One region of the Pseudomonas fungipugnans genome, then DNA from elsewhere that is predicted to be linked to it. Evidence: predicted binding sites of a transcription regulator. Region 1 holds the regulator's gene; each other region holds the start of a gene.

Region 1 (4,211 bases):
CTACCAGCCAGAAACAGGTACTGACTGCCGCTTATCACAGTTACAAGCGCTGCGGGCTGGCCGGGTGCATCCTGACTAAACTGGATGAAACGGCAAGTCTGGGCGAGGTGTTGAGCCTGGCCATCAGTCATGAGTTGCCAGTGGCTTACCTCACCGATGGCCCGCGGATCCCGGATGATTTGCATCTGCCGCGTCGTCATCAGTTGGTCAGTCGCGCCGTAAGCGTGCAAATGCAGGAAGAACCCAGCGAGGAAGCCATGGCTGACATGTTCGCTGATATTTACCACAGCCCGACCAAGCAGGTTGGCTAAGGTAGTAATGAACAGTTTTTGTACCTACATCGATGGTCTGCCATGCATTGTTCCGTTGGTGAACGCGCAGCCAGTAATGTGGCCTCCGTCTATGCAAGACAAGGTAAAGAAATAACATGGGCAGCATGCATCCCGTACAGGTGATCGCGGTGACCGGCGGCAAGGGTGGCGTCGGGAAGACTAACGTGTCAGTGAATTTGTCCCTGGCTCTGGCTGAGCTTGGCCGCAGGGTCATGCTGCTGGACGCCGATCTGGGGCTGGCGAACGTCGACGTCCTGCTCGGACTGACGCCCAAACGCACCCTGGCCGATGTGATCGAAGGCCGCTGTGAGCTGCGCGACGTGCTGTTGCAGGGGCCGGGCGGAATCCGCATCGTCCCGGCGGCGTCCGGCACCCAGAGCATGGTTCATCTGAGCCCGGCGCAACACGCCGGCCTGATTCAGGCGTTCAGCGACATCGGCGACAACCTCGATGTACTGGTGATCGACACCGCTGCGGGTATTGGTGACTCGGTCGTCAGCTTTGTTCGCGCAGCCCAGGAAGTGCTGCTGGTGGTGTGCGACGAACCGACCTCGATCACCGACGCCTACGCGCTGATCAAACTGCTGAATCGCGATTACGGCATGAACCGCTTCCGCGTCCTGGCCAACATGGCCCAGAGCCCGCAGGAAGGTCGCAACCTGTTCGCCAAGTTGACCAAGGTCACGGATCGCTTCCTCGATGTCGCCTTACAATACGTCGGTGCGGTGCCTTACGACGAAAGCGTGCGCAAGGCCGTGCAGAAGCAGCGTGCAGTCTACGAAGCCTTTCCGCGCTCCAAGTGCGCGCTGGCGTTCAAGGCCATTGCACAGAAGGTCGACACCTGGCCGCTGCCGGCGAACCCGCGCGGGCATCTGGAATTCTTCGTCGAGCGCCTCGTGCAACAGACAGCAGGGCCAGTGGTATGACAGCCAGCGGTTACAACCTCTACAAAAAATCGGCACGTGATGCGCAGTACGAGCTGATCGAGCGTTACGCGCCGCTGGTCAAACGCATTGCCTATCACTTGCTGGCGCGTCTGCCGGCAAGTGTGCAGGTTGAAGATCTTATTCAGGCCGGGATGATCGGCCTGCTGGAAGTCTCGACCAAATACGACGCCAGCAAAGGCGCCAGTTTTGAAACGTACGCGGGGATCCGGATCCGCGGCGCGATGCTCGATGAAGTACGCAAAGGGGACTGGGCGCCACGCTCGGTCCACCGCAATACCCGGATGGTCAGCGACGCAATTCGCTCTATTGAAGCTAAAACCGGCCGTGACGCTAAAGATCACGAGGTTGCGGCCGAACTCCAATTGAGTCTCGACGATTATTACGGGATTTTGAACGATACCTTGGGCAGCCGCCTGTTCAGTTTCGACGACCTGTTGCAGGACGGCGAACACGAAGGGCTGCACGAGGATGGCGCCAGTGCTCATCTTGAGCCGTCACGCGATCTGGAAGACGAACGTTTCCAGGCCGCACTGGCGGACGCGATTGCCAATTTGCCGGAGCGTGAGCGACTGGTGTTGGCGCTGTACTACGACGAAGAGCTGAACCTCAAGGAAATCGGTGAGGTCCTGGGGGTCAGCGAATCGCGGGTCAGCCAGTTACACAGCCAGTGCGCGGCCCGTTTGCGGGGGCGTTTGGGGGAGTGGCGAGCGCGCTGAAGGCAGTGTGGGGACTGCAAACCAGGCTGGTGCGGTTGTGAACGGCACCGGTCTTGTTGTGTTGTGTTCCAGACAGTCATTTGAGTGCTTTGCCTGATTGATTGAAATGGCGCGTCCAGGTGCTGGACGCGTTTAAGACTGCTTGGAGGTCGAATTGGACAAGAACATGAAAATCCTCATCGTTGATGACTTCTCAACGATGCGGCGGATCATTAAAAACCTGTTGCGTGACCTTGGGTTCACCAACACGGTCGAGGCGGACGATGGCACTACGGCTATCCCTGTTCTCAACAGCGGGAGCATCGACTTTCTGGTAACGGACTGGAACATGCCTGGCATGACCGGTATCGATTTGCTGCGCCACGTGCGCGCCGATGAAAAGCTCAAGCACCTGCCGGTATTGATGGTGACCGCTGAAGCCAAGCGCGAACAGATCATCGAAGCGGCCCAGGCCGGTGTTAACGGCTATGTGGTCAAACCCTTCACGGCCCAGGCGTTGAAAGAAAAAATCGAGAAGATTTTCGAACGCATCGGTTGAGCAACTGCGCCACGGGGGAGCTATGGAGCATAACGAATCTTCACAGGGCGATTTTGAATCGACTCTGAAAAAACATGCGGTCGAACTGGTCGAAAGCCTTGAAAAAGGCAGGTTCGGCGATGCGGTGCAACTGATCCATGAGCTCAACCAGACCCGTGACCGCGGCCTGTATCAGGAAGTGGGCAAGCTCACTCGCGAGCTGCACAGCGCGATCGTCAATTTCCAGATTGACCCGAACATGCCGCAAGCCGAGGAAGTGTCGCAAATCACCGACGCCACCGAGCGTCTGGGGTATGTGGTCAAGCTGACCGAGGCCGCGGCCAACCGCACCATGGACCTGGTGGAAAACGCCACGCCGCTGATCAACAGCCTGAGCGAAGAAGCCCAGGCATTGAGCACCGACTGGGGCCGTTTCATGCGCCGCGAAGTCGGGGCTGAAGAGTTTCGCGAACTGGCCCGTCGGGTCGACGGTTTTCTGACCCGCAGCCGCGAAGACAACCGCGTGGTGTCGAGCAACCTCAACGACATCCTGCTGGCCCAGGATTACCAGGACCTCACCGGTCAGGTGATCAAGCGCGTGACCCAATTGGTCACCGAAGTCGAAAGCAACCTGCTCAAGCTCGTACTCATGGCAAGCCAGGTGGACCGCTTTGCGGGCATCGAACATGACCGTGAAGCGATGCTTGCTGAAAAAGATCCGCAAAAACATCTCTCTCAGGGTGAAGGTCCGCAGATTCATGCCGATAAAAGAGAAGATGTTGTGTCCGGTCAGGACGATGTGGACGATTTGTTATCCAGCCTAGGATTTTAGAGTTTTAGCATTTTAGGTTTTTTAGGTTTTTAGACCTGTAGGAGCACCCCCTTAATGAGCTTCGGCGCCGATGAAGAGATCCTTCAGGATTTCCTGGTTGAGGCCGGCGAGATTCTAGAGCAACTGTCCGAGCAACTGGTCGAGCTGGAAAGCCGACCGGATGATGCGGATTTGCTCAATGCAATTTTTCGCGGTTTTCACACTGTAAAAGGGGGCGCCGGCTTCCTCCAGCTCAATGAGCTGGTGGAGTGCTGTCACATCGCCGAGAACGTGTTCGACATCCTGCGCAAGGGTGAACGTCGCGTCGACTCGGAACTGATGGACGTGGTTCTCGAAGCGCTGGACGCGGTGAACGGCATGTTTACCGAAGTCCGTGAGCGCAGCCCGATCACGGCTGCGACGCCAGAGTTGCTCGCGGCACTGGCCCGTCTGGCCGAGCCGCAATCTGCCGATGTTGCCGCCCCCGTGGCGCAAGCGGTGGAAGAGCCGGCTGCCGAAGCCGAATCGGGCGACATCACCGATAACGAATTCGAACAACTGCTGGACTCGCTGAACGCGGTCAAGGCTCAGGCCGCCGCACCGGCTGCTGCGCCTGCGCCTGTTGCCGATGCGACCAGCGATGAAATCACCGATGCCGAATTCGAGTCGTTGCTCGATCAACTGCACGGCAAAGGTCAGTTTGCGGTCGACGCGGTGGCAGCGCCTGCTGCACCGGCGGCTCCGAAAGGACCCGGCGACAGCTCCGACATCACCGACGACGAATTTGAAGCACTGCTCGATCAACTGCACGGCAAGGGCAACTTTGCCGTCGATGCGCTGGAGTCGGCCATTGCTTCGGCCCCGGCCCCGGCTGCGCCAACGGCTAAA
Region 2 (4,211 bases), on a different contig from region 1:
ATCCAAAGCAATCCACAATGGCCAGCACTGCACGCGCTTTTGCGCCATCCACCATTGCGCCACCAGGCTGAAACCGGTCAGGGCGGCATCCAGCCAGGGTTGTGCGGCGTCGGTCCAGTGGGCCATTGCGGCGCCCAGCAGCACGCTGCCGACAGCGCCGATGGCCAGGCCTTCGACGATCGAACGGGTATTGAGCGAGGACACCTGGCGACCTTCACGGGCGGCGCCGGCACGGGTCCATTGCCACCAGCCGTAGACTTGCAGCGCAGCGTAGATCACCTGCAGCAACATGTCCGAATACAACTTCACGCCATAAAAGATCCAGCTATAGAGCAGCACCATGACCAGCCCGATAGGCCAGCACCAGGGGTTCTGTTTGACCGTCAGCCAGACCGCAATCACACCGAGGGCGGCAGCAAACAGTTCAAGCCCGGACATGGTGGTTCCTTTGAAAGTCGAAAGAGGGAGCGGATTGTACTCAGATTGCTGCGAAGGGGCTTGCGCAAAACCTGTGAGTCAAACACCAAACCCTGTGGGAGCGAGCAGGCTCGCTCCCACAGGGTTCTTTATGTTGCTCTCAGACCCGGAACTGCCTGAGCAACCCGTTCAACTGCTCGCTCAATTCCTTGAGGTGAACGCTGGCCAGGCTCGATTGCTCCGCCGCCAGCGCCGTGCTGTGAGACAAGCCGGCTGCCTGAGTGACGTTCTGGTTGATGTCCTCCACCACCTGCGCCTGTTGCAACGTGGCGCTGGCAATCGAGGCGTTCAGCCCGTTCAGGTTGCGCAAGGCCTGACCGATGGCGCTCAGGCTGGCACCCGCCAGGCCAGCCTGTTCAATGGTCAGTTGCGACGCCTTGCTGCTGTCGCCGATCACTTTCACGGCGGCTTCGGAGTGGTTTTGCAGGCGTTCGATCATCGACTGGATCTCTGCCGTGGACTTCTGGGTGCGCTGGGCCAGCAGGCGTACTTCATCGGCCACCACCGCAAACCCCCGACCTTGCTCGCCGGCACGGGCGGCCTCAATGGCGGCGTTGAGGGCCAGCAGGTTGGTTTGCTCGGCAATCGAGCGAATCACCTCCAGCACGCCGCCAATCTGGGTGCTTTCGGTGGCCAGGGTGCGGATCACTTCCACCGCCTGATCAATGGTGCCGGACAGCTTGTCGATCTGCTGCAAGCTGCCATCGATGTTGATCTGCCCCTGTTGCGCCTGGGATTCGGCGTCGCGCATTTCGCTGGCGGCGTGCTCGGCGTTCTTGGCCACGTCCTGTACACCGTATGTCACTTCGTTGATAGCGGTGGCCACCAGTTCCATTTGCTGGGACTGCTGCTGGCTGCGTTGCTGGGCTTGTGCGGCATCGTTGCCCAGCTCGCTGGACGATTGGCCGAGGGCACTGGCCGAAACCTGCAACTGCCCCACGACCAGCCGCAACTTGGCGGTAAAGGCGTTGAAGTGCCGTGCCAGTTGCGTGACTTCGTCCTGGCCGTGAGTATCGAGGCTGCGGGTCAGGTCGCTTTCACCGCTGGCAATGTTCGCCATGGCGTTCACGGTTTCCTGCAACGGGCGCACGATGCTGCGGGCGATCATGATCACCAGCAGCGCCATGATCAGTGCAATCGCCAAGCCTATAAACGAGGCTTCCCAGACCTGGCCGTAGAACTCGGCCTGCATGTCATCGATATACACACCTGAGCCGATGACCCAGCCCCAAGGCTCGAACAGTTTGACGTAGGACGTTTTCTGCACCGGCGCGCTGGCGCCAGGTTTCGGCCAGCGGTAGTCGACCATGCCGGCGCCTTTGGCCTTGGCGATGGCAACCATCTCGTTGAACACCGCAAAACCGTCCGGATCGCGGATGGACGAGAGGTTCTGGCCTTCAAGTTTCGGGTTGGCCGGGTGCATGACCATCACCGGTGTCAGGTCGTTGATCCAGAAATAGTCGCTCTGGTCATAACGCAGCCCGCGCACCACGGTCAGCGCCTGTTTCTGCGCGGCTTCGCGGGTCAGGGTGCCGGCAGTTTCCAGGTCGTGGTAGTAGCTGAGGATGCCGCTGGCGGCCTGCACCACATGCTGGGTCTTCTGCGCCTTGGCATGATAAAGATCGTCGTGTATCTGCTTGAGCATCAATACGCCCAGCGTCAGCAACATCACCACCGCCACAATCAAGATGAGCCACAAGCGTCGGCTGATCGACACACTGCGCAAGCTGTTCATAACGCTTTCACTCCGGTTTCTTTTTCTTGTAATAAACGATCGCCAGCATCCAACCATGCTTTCGCGGCCGGGCCTATGCGACGCAAGTCCAATTACGCGGCGGCGTTAATCAGGCATGTCTGATAAGATTTCGGCCGCGCGCGCAAAAACCTGAATTCAAGTTGATTTTTCACGGAATTTTTACCGTTTCGTGTGGATTCTGTGCGCGGTGGTTCAGCCAGGCTGAGCGTCAGTGAACATTTAAAAGAATATAAACGGGCAGGCCTTGAGGCCGGTCATTCAAGCCCGCTCCCACAGGGTTCGAGGTTTGACTGAACGGTGTCGAGGGCACCGCTTTTTGGGGGATGGATGGATTTTTGGACCGCCTTTCAGGCAGTAATTCTTGGCGTTGTGGAGGGGCTGACGGAGTTCTTGCCCATTTCAAGTACCGGCCACCAGATCATAGTCGCCGATTTGCTCAACTTTGGTGGCGAGCGCGCCATCGCCTTCAACATCATCATTCAGTTGGGGGCAATTCTGGCGGTGGTCTGGGAGTTTCGCCGCAAGATTCTCGATGTGGTCACCGGTTTGCCAACCCAGCCGGGCGCTCGTCGCTTTACCGCGAATCTGCTGATCGCCTTCATGCCGGCAGTGGTGCTGGGGGTGATTTTTTCCGATCTTATCCACGAATATCTGTTCAATCCGATTACCGTCGCAACTGCGCTGGTGGTGGGCGGGGTCATCATGTTGTGGGCCGAGAAGCGCCAACACGAAGTGCATGCCGAAACCGTCGATGAAATCACCTGGAAAGACGCGCTGAAAGTCGGTTTCGCCCAGTGCCTGGCGATGATTCCGGGAACCTCGCGTTCCGGTTCGACGATCATTGGTGGCCTGCTGTTCGGGTTGTCGCGCAAAACCGCGACCGAGTTCTCGTTCTTTCTGGCCATGCCAACCATGGTCGCGGCGGCAGTGTATTCGGGGTTCAAATACCGTCATCTGTTCGTACCGGCAGACGTTCCGGTGTTTGCCATCGGCTTTGTGACTGCCTTCATCTTTGCGATGATCGCGGTCAAGGCATTGCTCAAGTTCATCGCCACTCACAGTTATGCGGCGTTTGCCTGGTACCGCATCGCGTTTGGCCTGCTGATTCTGGCCACCTGGCAGTTTGGTTGGGTTGACTGGGCGGCAGTCAAGCCATGAGTGAGGCCGACAGTCGGCAGCGCTCAGGACGAAAGTCAGGGAGTGAAGTCCAGCACCTGCGCTCGAAGTTGCTGGTGTTGGCTGCGCTGTGCGCGCTGCCGCTGTACGGCGCGTTGTCACTGTGGCTGCGTGGGGTGTCGTGGCTGCCTTTGGCGGCTTACGGGATCGTCAGCGTGCTGGCGTTTTTCCTGTATTGGAGCGACAAGCGCAAGGCTCGCGCAGACGCCTGGCGCACGCCGGAAAACGTCCTGCATGCGCTGGAGTTGGCCGGTGGCTGGCCGGGGGCCTTGATTGCCCAGCAGGTGTTTCGGCACAAGACCCGCAAAGTCTCGTTCCAACTGGTGTTCTGGCTGATCGTGGCAGTACATCAGGTGTTTTGGGTCGATCAACTGTTCCTGGGTGCTCACCTGCTGCCGCTGTTCTAGAGCAACAAACCGACCTGAGTACGCTTGGGTAGCTTGCTCACCACCAGTTGATGCGAGCGTTGTAACAACGCTTGCAACTCCTCGGCACCCAATGGGTAGGGCGTGTTCATGATGATCCATTGTGCCCTGGCCAGATAGGGCGCCGGGTGAACGCCGGGTCGGTCGCAATGGCCGAGAAACAGGTCCTTGTCGACCTTGAACGCCAGCGAATCTCCGCGCAGATTCTGCACGGCAAACATCTTGTTGCCGGCGATAGAGAACACCCGCACGCCGCCCCATTTATAGTCCTCGCGCGCTCCTGGCAGTGCCAGGCAAAATTGCGCGACCTGCGCTTCGCTCATGCGTCCTGCTTTCATAACAAACGATTCCCGCACGCCTCGAATGATTCCACCAAA
Region 3 (4,211 bases), on a different contig from region 1:
AGCTTCACCCTGTCCTCGGCCATCAAAGGCAAATACGGCCTGGTGTTCTTCTACCCACTGGACTTCACCTTTGTTTGCCCGTCCGAGCTGATCGCTCTGGACAACCGCATGTCGGACTTCAAGGCACGCAATGTTGAAGTGATCGCTGTTTCGATCGACTCGCACTTCACCCACAACGCCTGGCGCAACACCCCGGTGAACAATGGCGGTATCGGCCAGGTTCGCTACACCATGGCTGCCGACATGAAGCACGAAATCGCCAAGGCCTACGACGTAGAGTCCGAAGGTGGCGTGGCTTTCCGTGGCGCGTTCCTGATCGACGACAAAGGCATTGTCCGCTCGCAGATCATCAACGACCTGCCGCTGGGCCGTAACATGGAAGAGCTGATCCGTCTGGTTGACGCTCTGCAATTCCACGAAGAGCACGGCGAAGTTTGCCCTGCCAACTGGAAAAAAGGCGACAAAGGCATGAACGCTTCGCCAGCAGGCGTTGCGGCTTACCTGACCGAGAACGCTGCCGCGCTGTAAGGCACGTTCGACGCACAAAAAAACCGGCCTCCAGGGGCCGGTTTTTTTATGCGCGGGTTAAACGCGACGACTGCAATCAGTCGTTGAAGTCTTCCCAGCCGCCCATTTGTTTCCAGCGATTGACGATGCCGCAGAACAGATCAGCGGTCTTCTCGGTGTCGTAGCGAGCCGAGTGGGCCTCGCGACCGTCGAAGTCGATGTCGGCAGCCTGACAGGCCTTGGCCAATACGGTCTGACCGTAAGCCAGGCCAGCCAGCGTTGCAGTGTCGAAGCTGGAGAACGGATGAAACGGGTTGCGCTTCATGTCCAGACGCGCGACAGCGGCGTTGAGGAAGCCCAGGTCGAAGCTGCTGTTGTGCCCGACCAGAATCGCCCGCTTGCAGCCATTGGCCTTCAACGCCTTGCGCACGCCACGGAAGATATCGGTCAGGGCCGCTTCTTCGCTCACGGCCATGCGCAGTGGGTGATCGAGCTTGATCCCGGTAAATTCCAGGGCTGCCGCTTCGATGTTGGCGCCTTCAAATGGCTCGACCCGGAAGAAATAGGTGTGCTCGGGGAACACAAAGCCTTTTTCGTCCATGCCGATCACGGTTGCCGCGATTTCCAGCAGGGCGTCGGTGGCCGAGTTGAAACCACCGGTTTCTACGTCGACGACAACCGGCAGGTAGCCACGAAACCTGGCTGCCATTGGGTGACGGGAACCGCCTCCGCCGCCATGACCGTCCTGTTCGTCGTCGTAATGGTCTTCACTCACGGGTGTTCCTCCAGCAGGCGCCAGCGCAGTTTTTCACCGGCGCGCAGCGGGATTACGGTCAGCTCGCCGAAGGGCAGGCTGGTAGGGGCGGTCCACTCATCGCGGACCAGGGTGATGCGGTCGGTGTTCGCCGGCAGGCCGTAGAAGCGGGGGCCGTTGAGGCTGGCGAATGCTTCGAGCTTGTCCAGCGCGTTACGTTGCTCGAACGCTTCGGCATACATCTCGATGGCGGCATACGCGGTGTAGCAGCCAGCGCAGCCGCAAGCGGCTTCCTTGGCGTGCTGCGCGTGAGGCGCCGAGTCGGTGCCGAGGAAGAACTTCGCGCTGCCGCTGGTGGCGGCGTCGAGCAGGGCTTCCTGGTGGGTGTTGCGCTTGAGGATCGGCAGGCAATAGAAGTGCGGCCGAATCCCGCCCACCAGCATGTGGTTGCGGTTGTACAGCAGGTGATGAGCGGTGATGGTCGCGCCGACGTTGGCCGCAGCCTCGTTGACGAACTGCACGGCATCGGCGGTAGTGATGTGTTCAAACACCACTTTGAGCGTCGGGAAACGCTCGACCACACGACGCATATGCTCATCTATGAAGATTTTTTCGCGGTCGAACACGTCGACATCGCCACGGGTGACTTCACCGTGAATCAGCAAGGGCATCCCGACTTCGGCCATGGCCTCGATCGCAGGGAAGATCTTGTCGATGCTGGTGACGCCAGAATCCGAGTTGGTGGTCGCACCGGCCGGGTACAGCTTGGCGGCGTGAACGAAACCGCTGGCCTTGGCCTCGCGAATTTCTTCGGGTTGAGTGCGGTCGGTCAGATACAGCACCATCAGTGGTTCGAAACGGCTGCCGGCCGGTCGTGCAGCGAGGATCCGCTGGCGATAGGCGTCGGCTTCAGCGGCGTTACGCACTGGAGGAACCAGGTTGGGCATGATGATGGCGCGACCAAAGGTACGCGCGACATCCGCGACGGTATTGGTCAACACGGCTCCATCGCGAAGATGAATATGCCAGTCGTCGGGACGCAGCAGGGTCAGGCGGTCGGACATGAGGGGATTCCAGGCGGGTCAAACTGAAGGGAATGCTACCGGAAAAGACTCTTGCAGGCACTCGCTATCAAGTTTTGCAGGATCGTACCGATAGCCAATAGGTATGCCGTAAACGTATGTGTCGGTCTTTTTGTTGTAGAAGCCAGTGGAGCCTCTCGTGCGCCAGCGTTATTTAGCCTTGCTCAGTGTGTTTGCCAGCCTTCCTGCGATGGCGCTCACTTTCCAGACCCGTCTGGAGAGCATCGAATGGACGGTCGAAGGCGACAAGTTCGAGTGCCGCCTGACTCAGCCGATTACCGATTTCGGTTCCGGTGAGTTCGTGCGCCGCGCCGGTGAGCAGGCGATCTTTCGTCTCAAAGCCTATAACTCGATGATCGGCGGTGGATCGGCAACCTTGCTGGCCGCTGCTGCGCCATGGCAGCCGGGGCGTGGCGACATCAATCTGGGCTCGGTGCGAATCGGCAGCGGCAACGTACTGTTCAACACTTCACAGGTACAGGCCGGAGGCTTGATCAATGGCCTGATGGACGGACGCAGTCCAGTCATTCGCCATGCCACGGGCGATGGCCGGGTCTCGGAAGTCCGCTTGCTACCCGTCAAATTCCACAAGGCGTTTGGCGACTTCCAGGGCTGCGTGGCCAAATTGCTGCCGCAGAATTTCGAGCAAGTGAAGCAATCGCAAATCGGCTTTCCGGGCGAAGGCGTTGAGCTGGATCCGCAAGCCAAAGCCAAGTTGCAGGTCATGCTGGAATTCATCAAGGCTGATCCGACGGTCAATCACATTGAACTCGATGGCCATTCCGACAACAGCGGCAACCGCCTGACCAATCGTGAACTGTCGCGGCGCCGTGCATTGGCGGTCATGGACTTCTTCAAGGCCAACGGGATTCAGGAGTCGCAGATCACCATGCGCTTCCACGGTGAGCGTTATCCGTTGGCGCCAAACACCAATGCGGCCAACCGGGCCAAGAATCGCCGGGTCGCCGTACGCCTTGAACGTGTGGCGCCCACCGAAAAACCGGTGCCTCAGGCCACCGCTTCCGCGGGTGCTGCTGCGACCTCCTGAACCGGCTGTCTTCGTCGTTCGCTCGACATAATCTGTCGCTTCGTCGTCATTAGCTGTCGCGGTACTGTAAATTATTTCTTATGAGCGGTAGACTTCTCGGCTTTCCGTAGAACCCCGTGGAGTGATGGCATGGCGGACGTAAACAAGGTCGTTCTGGCGTATTCCGGCGGCCTGGACACTTCGGTGATCCTCAAGTGGCTGCAGGATACTTATAACTGTGAAGTAGTGACCTTCACCGCTGACCTGGGTCAGGGCGAAGAGGTCGAACCGGCCCGCGCCAAGGCTCAGGCCATGGGCGTAAAAGAAATCTACATCGATGACCTGCGCGAAGAGTTCGTGCGAGATTTCGTGTTCCCGATGTTCCGTGCCAACACCGTCTACGAAGGTGAGTACCTGCTGGGTACTTCCATCGCTCGTCCGTTGATCGCCAAGCGCCTGATCGAAATCGCCAACGAAACCGGCGCTGACGCCATTTCCCACGGTGCTACCGGCAAGGGCAACGACCAGGTTCGTTTCGAACTGGGTGCCTACGCCTTGAAACCGGGTGTAAAAGTGATCGCCCCTTGGCGCGAATGGGACCTGCTCTCGCGTGAAAAGCTGATGGATTATGCTGAAAAGCACAACATCCCGATCGAGCGTCACGGCAAGAAGAAATCCCCGTACTCGATGGATGCCAACCTGCTGCACATCTCCTATGAAGGCGGCGTGCTGGAAGACACCTGGACCGAGCACGAAGAAGACATGTGGAAATGGACCGTCTCCCCGGAGAACGCGCCCGACAAACCACAATACCTTGAGCTGACCTACCGCAACGGCGACA
Region 4 (4,211 bases), on a different contig from region 1:
CTCATCAACCATGTGCCGGATCTGCACCATGCTGCGGTTGATCTCTTCGGTCACGGCGCTTTGCTGTTCGGCAGCGGTGGCGATCTGGGTACTCAGGCTGTTGATGTGGCTGACCGAACCGGCCATTTCATCCAGCCCGGAGTTGACTCGGGCGGTGGCGTCGGCGGCGGACTGGCAACTGGCCTGGGTGTTTTCCATGGCGCTGACCGACGAACTCACGCCTTGGGTCAGGCGCGCCAGCATCTCGTTGATTTCCGAAGTGCTGGCCTGGGTGCGGGCGGCGAGGGCACGAACTTCGTCGGCCACCACGGCAAAACCTCGACCCTGTTCGCCGGCTCGGGCCGCTTCGATGGCAGCGTTCAAGGCCAGCAGATTGGTCTGACCGGCAATGGCGCCGATCACGCCGAGAATCTCGGTGATGCGCTGCGCATCCTGCTGCATGCTCCCGACTTTATGGGTCGCGCTGGCCACTTCACCGATCAATGCCACAACGCTGCTGGACGCTTCGCCGACGACGATCCGCGAACGGTCGGCGTTTTCATTGGCTCGCTGGGTGAACGCGGCCGTTTCCGCTGCGTTCTGCGCCACGCTTTCGGCGGTGGAACTCATCTCGGTGATGGCGGTAACGGTCTGATCGGTTTCCGAGGCGTGACGCACCAGGATCTGACTGGTGTGGGCCGAGGTGCGTTGCAGGGTGTCGAGGCCGGAGGCCATGGCGCCAGTGGCCTGGGTGACTTCGCCAATCATGTTTTGCAGGTAGGCGATGAAGGTGTTCACTGAGTGGCCGATGGCGCCCAGTTCGTCTTCGGCGCGAATGGTGATGCGTTTGGTCAGGTCCGCGTCACCTGCGGACAGCGCGTCGATGTTGGTCTTGAGCGCTTTCATGCGGTGGATCAACTGGCGAATGGCGTAGACCTGCAACAGCACCAGCAGGATCACCATCGGAATTTGCAGCAGGCTCAGGGTGCTCAGTACATCGTCACGCTGGGCAGTGATCAGTTTGGTCGGCAGGGCGGTGGCGAGGAACCACGGCGAGCCTTCGATCGGGCGCATGAAGAAGGTGCTGGCTTCGCCGTTGTTGTCGAACTCGACTCGTTGCGCCTGATCGCGATTTTGCAGGCCGGCCTTGACCTGACTGGCGAACGGCGAGTTGCCGGCCAGTTCACTGATGTTTTTCAGCACGATCGGGCCGCTGATGCGCGAGCTGTTGCTGATGATCTTGCCGTCGGCTTCGACGATCAGCATTTCGGCGCCGAGGTCTTTTTCCTTGCGGGCGATCAGGTCGTTGAAGAAACCCAGCGTCACGTCGATGGTCGAGACGCCATAGGCGGCGCCGTTCTTCTGGATGGCCATGGCGCAGTTGGTGCGTGGCTCGGCGCTGGCGTCATCTTTATAGGCTGCGGCCCAGGCACACTGGCCGCGAGGGGTCTGCATGCCGCCCTTGTACCAGCTCTGGTCGTAGTAGTTGGGCGCAGCGTCGCTGTTCCAGAAGGTGTTGACCGCCAGGTTGCCCGAGGCATCGCGGTGCCAGAAAGTGCTGAACTTGTTGCGACCGGCTTCACGCTGGCCGGGCAGCGGCCAGATCCCGCCGCCGAAGACTTTCAGCTCGCCGTACTGATCCACTAGACCGGGCAGGACCGTGTCGATGGCGGCGCTGTCGAGCAGGGGGATGGTCTGGGTGATGCTGCGCTGTTGCGCCTGCACCTTGTTCAGTTCGCCCTGAATCTGCTCGGCGACTTCGGCAATGCGGTTGAGCGCCACCTGTTCTTCGGTGTGGCGCAGCTTGGGTGCGACCAACTGGCTGATGCCCACGACCGTCAACACCGACAGCAGCAGGATAAACAGGACCAGAAACAGCGTGTAGCGAGCCTGAATGGTACGGAATGCGGGCATGGGACCGGTCCTTGTGCTGCGTTTTTATTGTTGAGGGCGGGTTCTGAACTTGGTGGGATCAAATTTGTATCGGCTTGTAACGTCGCAGCTTGAGGTACGAACGTACAACAAAGCGGTGAACGCAAGGCGGGTTTTGCGAGGAATTCATGTCGCAACTGATACAAAGTCTCAGTCGCGGGGCATTTGAAACGCCAGCACGTTGCTCGTCACTGTGTTCAGGTGTCATGGAAGCCAATGAAACAAGGCACTTGATGGTTTGTATCTTAAATGTACGAAAATTGTAAAAACAGGAAATAATAATTGGTCATCGGGCGGACGCTGCCGATACTTCCCAGTATCAATCTCGTTCAAACAAGGATTTTTTATGTTCCGGCTCCAAGGACATTCAGGTTTCGTCTCGCTGGCGGGGAAACGCTCATGACTATTGGTCTGGTCGGCAACTGGTCTGCCAAGACGGGGCTGCTGGTTCGTCAGGGTTCGCCCAACGCCAAGCCTATTACCCAGAGCGTCAAGGCCCGGCAAATATTGGCGCAGGTGGGCAACGATCCGCTGGTGCTGAACCGGAAAAAAATGGATTCCATGCAGATGTTCAAGCAGATCAAGGGATTCAATCCGGAAAGCGTCACGGCCAAGCAGTTGGGCAACATGAGTACCTACCTGCTGCAGAAAGGCATCATCAGTGATGTGACTGCGCTGACGCTGCATAACGCTGGCGACAAGTTCGACAAGTTCGGCGTGCCGTCCGATCCAGACGCGAAATTCAACGCCCTGGAGTACTTTGCCGTGCAACTGGACACGATCCAGACCAACAATCTGAAGGGTAACAAGTACGCCAATTACCTGGTGCCTGAGTTCAAGAAAGCGATCTACGTGCTGCAAAACCTCAAGACCTATGGCGAGAGCAACGGCTCGACGGTCAAGAAGAAAGACTGACGATTGTTGGCGACCCGCTCATTTGATTGAGCGGGCGCGCACGTCCAGTCAGCGATCCAGCAGTTGCATCACCGCTTCCGGATACCGCAACCCGGCTGTGGCATTGGCGGGAAAGATTGCCTCCAGTGCCTGCAACTCCTCGGCGCTCAGTTTTACCTCGAGTGCCGCGACATTTTCCTCCAGGTATTTGCGTTGCTTGGTGCCCGGAATCGGGATCAGGTAGTCGCCCTGCGCCAGCACCCAGGCCAGCGCCAGTTGCCCGGCAGTGACACCCTTGTCAGCGGCCAGCGCCTGCACTTGCTGCACCAGCAGCAGATTCTTCGCGAAATTTTCCCCTTGAAAACGTGGGCTGAAGCGCCGGTAATCGTCGGCGGCAAAATCGTCCGGGCTTTTCAGCGCGCCGGTCAAAAAGCCACGGCCCAGCGGGCTATAGGGGACGAACGCGATGCCCAGGCGCCGACAGGCCGCCAGGCAGCCGTTGTCTTCCTGGTCGCGACTCCATAACGAGTACTCGCTTTGCAGCGCGCTGATCGGATGAACCTTGTTCGCGCGTTCCAGGGTGGCGGCTGATGCTTCGCTCAAACCCAGGTAACGCACCTTGCCAGCGGCAACCAGTTCGGCCATGGCGCCAACGGTTTCCTCGATGGCGACTTGCGGGTCGATCCGGTGCTGGTAATACAAGTCCAGGGTGTCCACGCCAAGGCGTTTGAGCGTGCCGTCGATGGCCTGGCGAATGTAGTCGGGACGGCCGTTGACACCACGCGATTCAGGATTGGCCGGGTCGCGAACGATGCCGAATTTGCTGGCCAGAAACACCTGGTCGCGTTTGCCGACGATGGCTTTGCCGATCAGTTCTTCGTTGGTATGCGGGCCATACATGTCGGCGGTGTCGAGCAGGTTGATGCCCAACTCCAATGCCCGGTGCAAGGTGGCAGTCGCTTCTCGGGTGTCGGTGCCGGTGGTGTAGAAATCGGTCATGCCCATGCAGCCCAAACCGATGGCCGAAACCTGTGGACCGTTCTTGCCCAATTGACGTGTTTGCATGACTTCAGCTCCCTGGAAATGTGAACCGCCATTGTTGATCTCGACACAAACCAGATAAACCGGCTAAATCCACTATCACTATTCGTATTATCTGAATAATCGACAGGCAGGCCGAAGCCATGGACCGTTTTAATGCCATGCGGGTGTTCACCCGGATCGTCGAGTTGGGGGGCTTTGCCAAAGCGGCGGACAGCCTGCAATTGCCCCGCGCCTCGGTGACGGTGCTGATCAAGCAACTGGAGGCGCACCTGGGCGTGCAATTGCTGCAACGCACCACTCGCCACATCAGCCTGACCCTCGACGGTGCGGCCTATTACCCGCGATGCGTGCGTCTGCTGGCG

What was found. Region 1 encodes FliA, which starts transcription of late flagellar genes. Its sites were predicted from a motif close to CTAAAGTTTNNNNNNNNNNNGCCGNTAA; they were not measured.
Region 2: POF45_RS00785 (methyl-accepting chemotaxis protein) is a predicted target of FliA. The motif match lies at 2,340-2,367, and genes of this name have one in related genera.
Region 3: POF45_RS09770 (flagellar protein MotY) is a predicted target of FliA. The motif match lies at 2,392-2,419, and genes of this name have one in related genera.
Region 4: POF45_RS00585 (methyl-accepting chemotaxis protein) is a predicted target of FliA. The motif match lies at 1,960-1,987, and genes of this name have one in related genera.

What each region holds. Positions count from the first base shown of each region.
Region 1 covers NZ_JARBWL010000002.1:2,055,387-2,059,597, forward strand. The annotation lists gene flhF (flagellar biosynthesis GTPase FlhF) at 1-311, shown strand, start outside; gene fleN (flagellar synthesis regulator FleN) at 428-1,258, shown strand; gene fliA (RNA polymerase sigma factor FliA) at 1,255-1,995, shown strand; gene POF45_RS24510 (chemotaxis response regulator CheY) at 2,162-2,533, shown strand; gene POF45_RS24515 (protein phosphatase CheZ) at 2,556-3,344, shown strand; gene POF45_RS24520 (chemotaxis protein CheA) at 3,399-4,211, shown strand, end outside.
Region 2 covers NZ_JARBWL010000001.1:157,654-161,864, forward strand. The annotation lists gene pnuC (nicotinamide riboside transporter PnuC) at 1-438, opposite strand, end outside; gene POF45_RS00785 (methyl-accepting chemotaxis protein) at 578-2,212, opposite strand; gene POF45_RS00790 (undecaprenyl-diphosphate phosphatase) at 2,561-3,391, shown strand; gene POF45_RS00795 (DUF1294 domain-containing protein) at 3,388-3,816, shown strand; gene POF45_RS00800 (MmcQ/YjbR family DNA-binding protein) at 3,813-4,172, opposite strand; gene POF45_RS00805 (LysR substrate-binding domain-containing protein) at 4,169-4,211, opposite strand, start outside.
Region 3 covers NZ_JARBWL010000001.1:2,390,548-2,394,758, reverse strand. The annotation lists gene POF45_RS09785 (peroxiredoxin) at 1-528, shown strand, start outside; gene rnt (ribonuclease T) at 605-1,282, opposite strand; gene pyrC (dihydroorotase) at 1,279-2,325, opposite strand; gene POF45_RS09770 (flagellar protein MotY) at 2,483-3,391, shown strand; gene POF45_RS09765 (argininosuccinate synthase) at 3,521-4,211, shown strand, end outside.
Region 4 covers NZ_JARBWL010000001.1:114,453-118,663, forward strand. The annotation lists gene POF45_RS00585 (methyl-accepting chemotaxis protein) at 1-1,893, opposite strand, end outside; gene POF45_RS00590 (hypothetical protein) at 2,311-2,826, shown strand; gene POF45_RS00595 (aldo/keto reductase) at 2,875-3,870, opposite strand; gene POF45_RS00600 (LysR family transcriptional regulator) at 3,990-4,211, shown strand, end outside.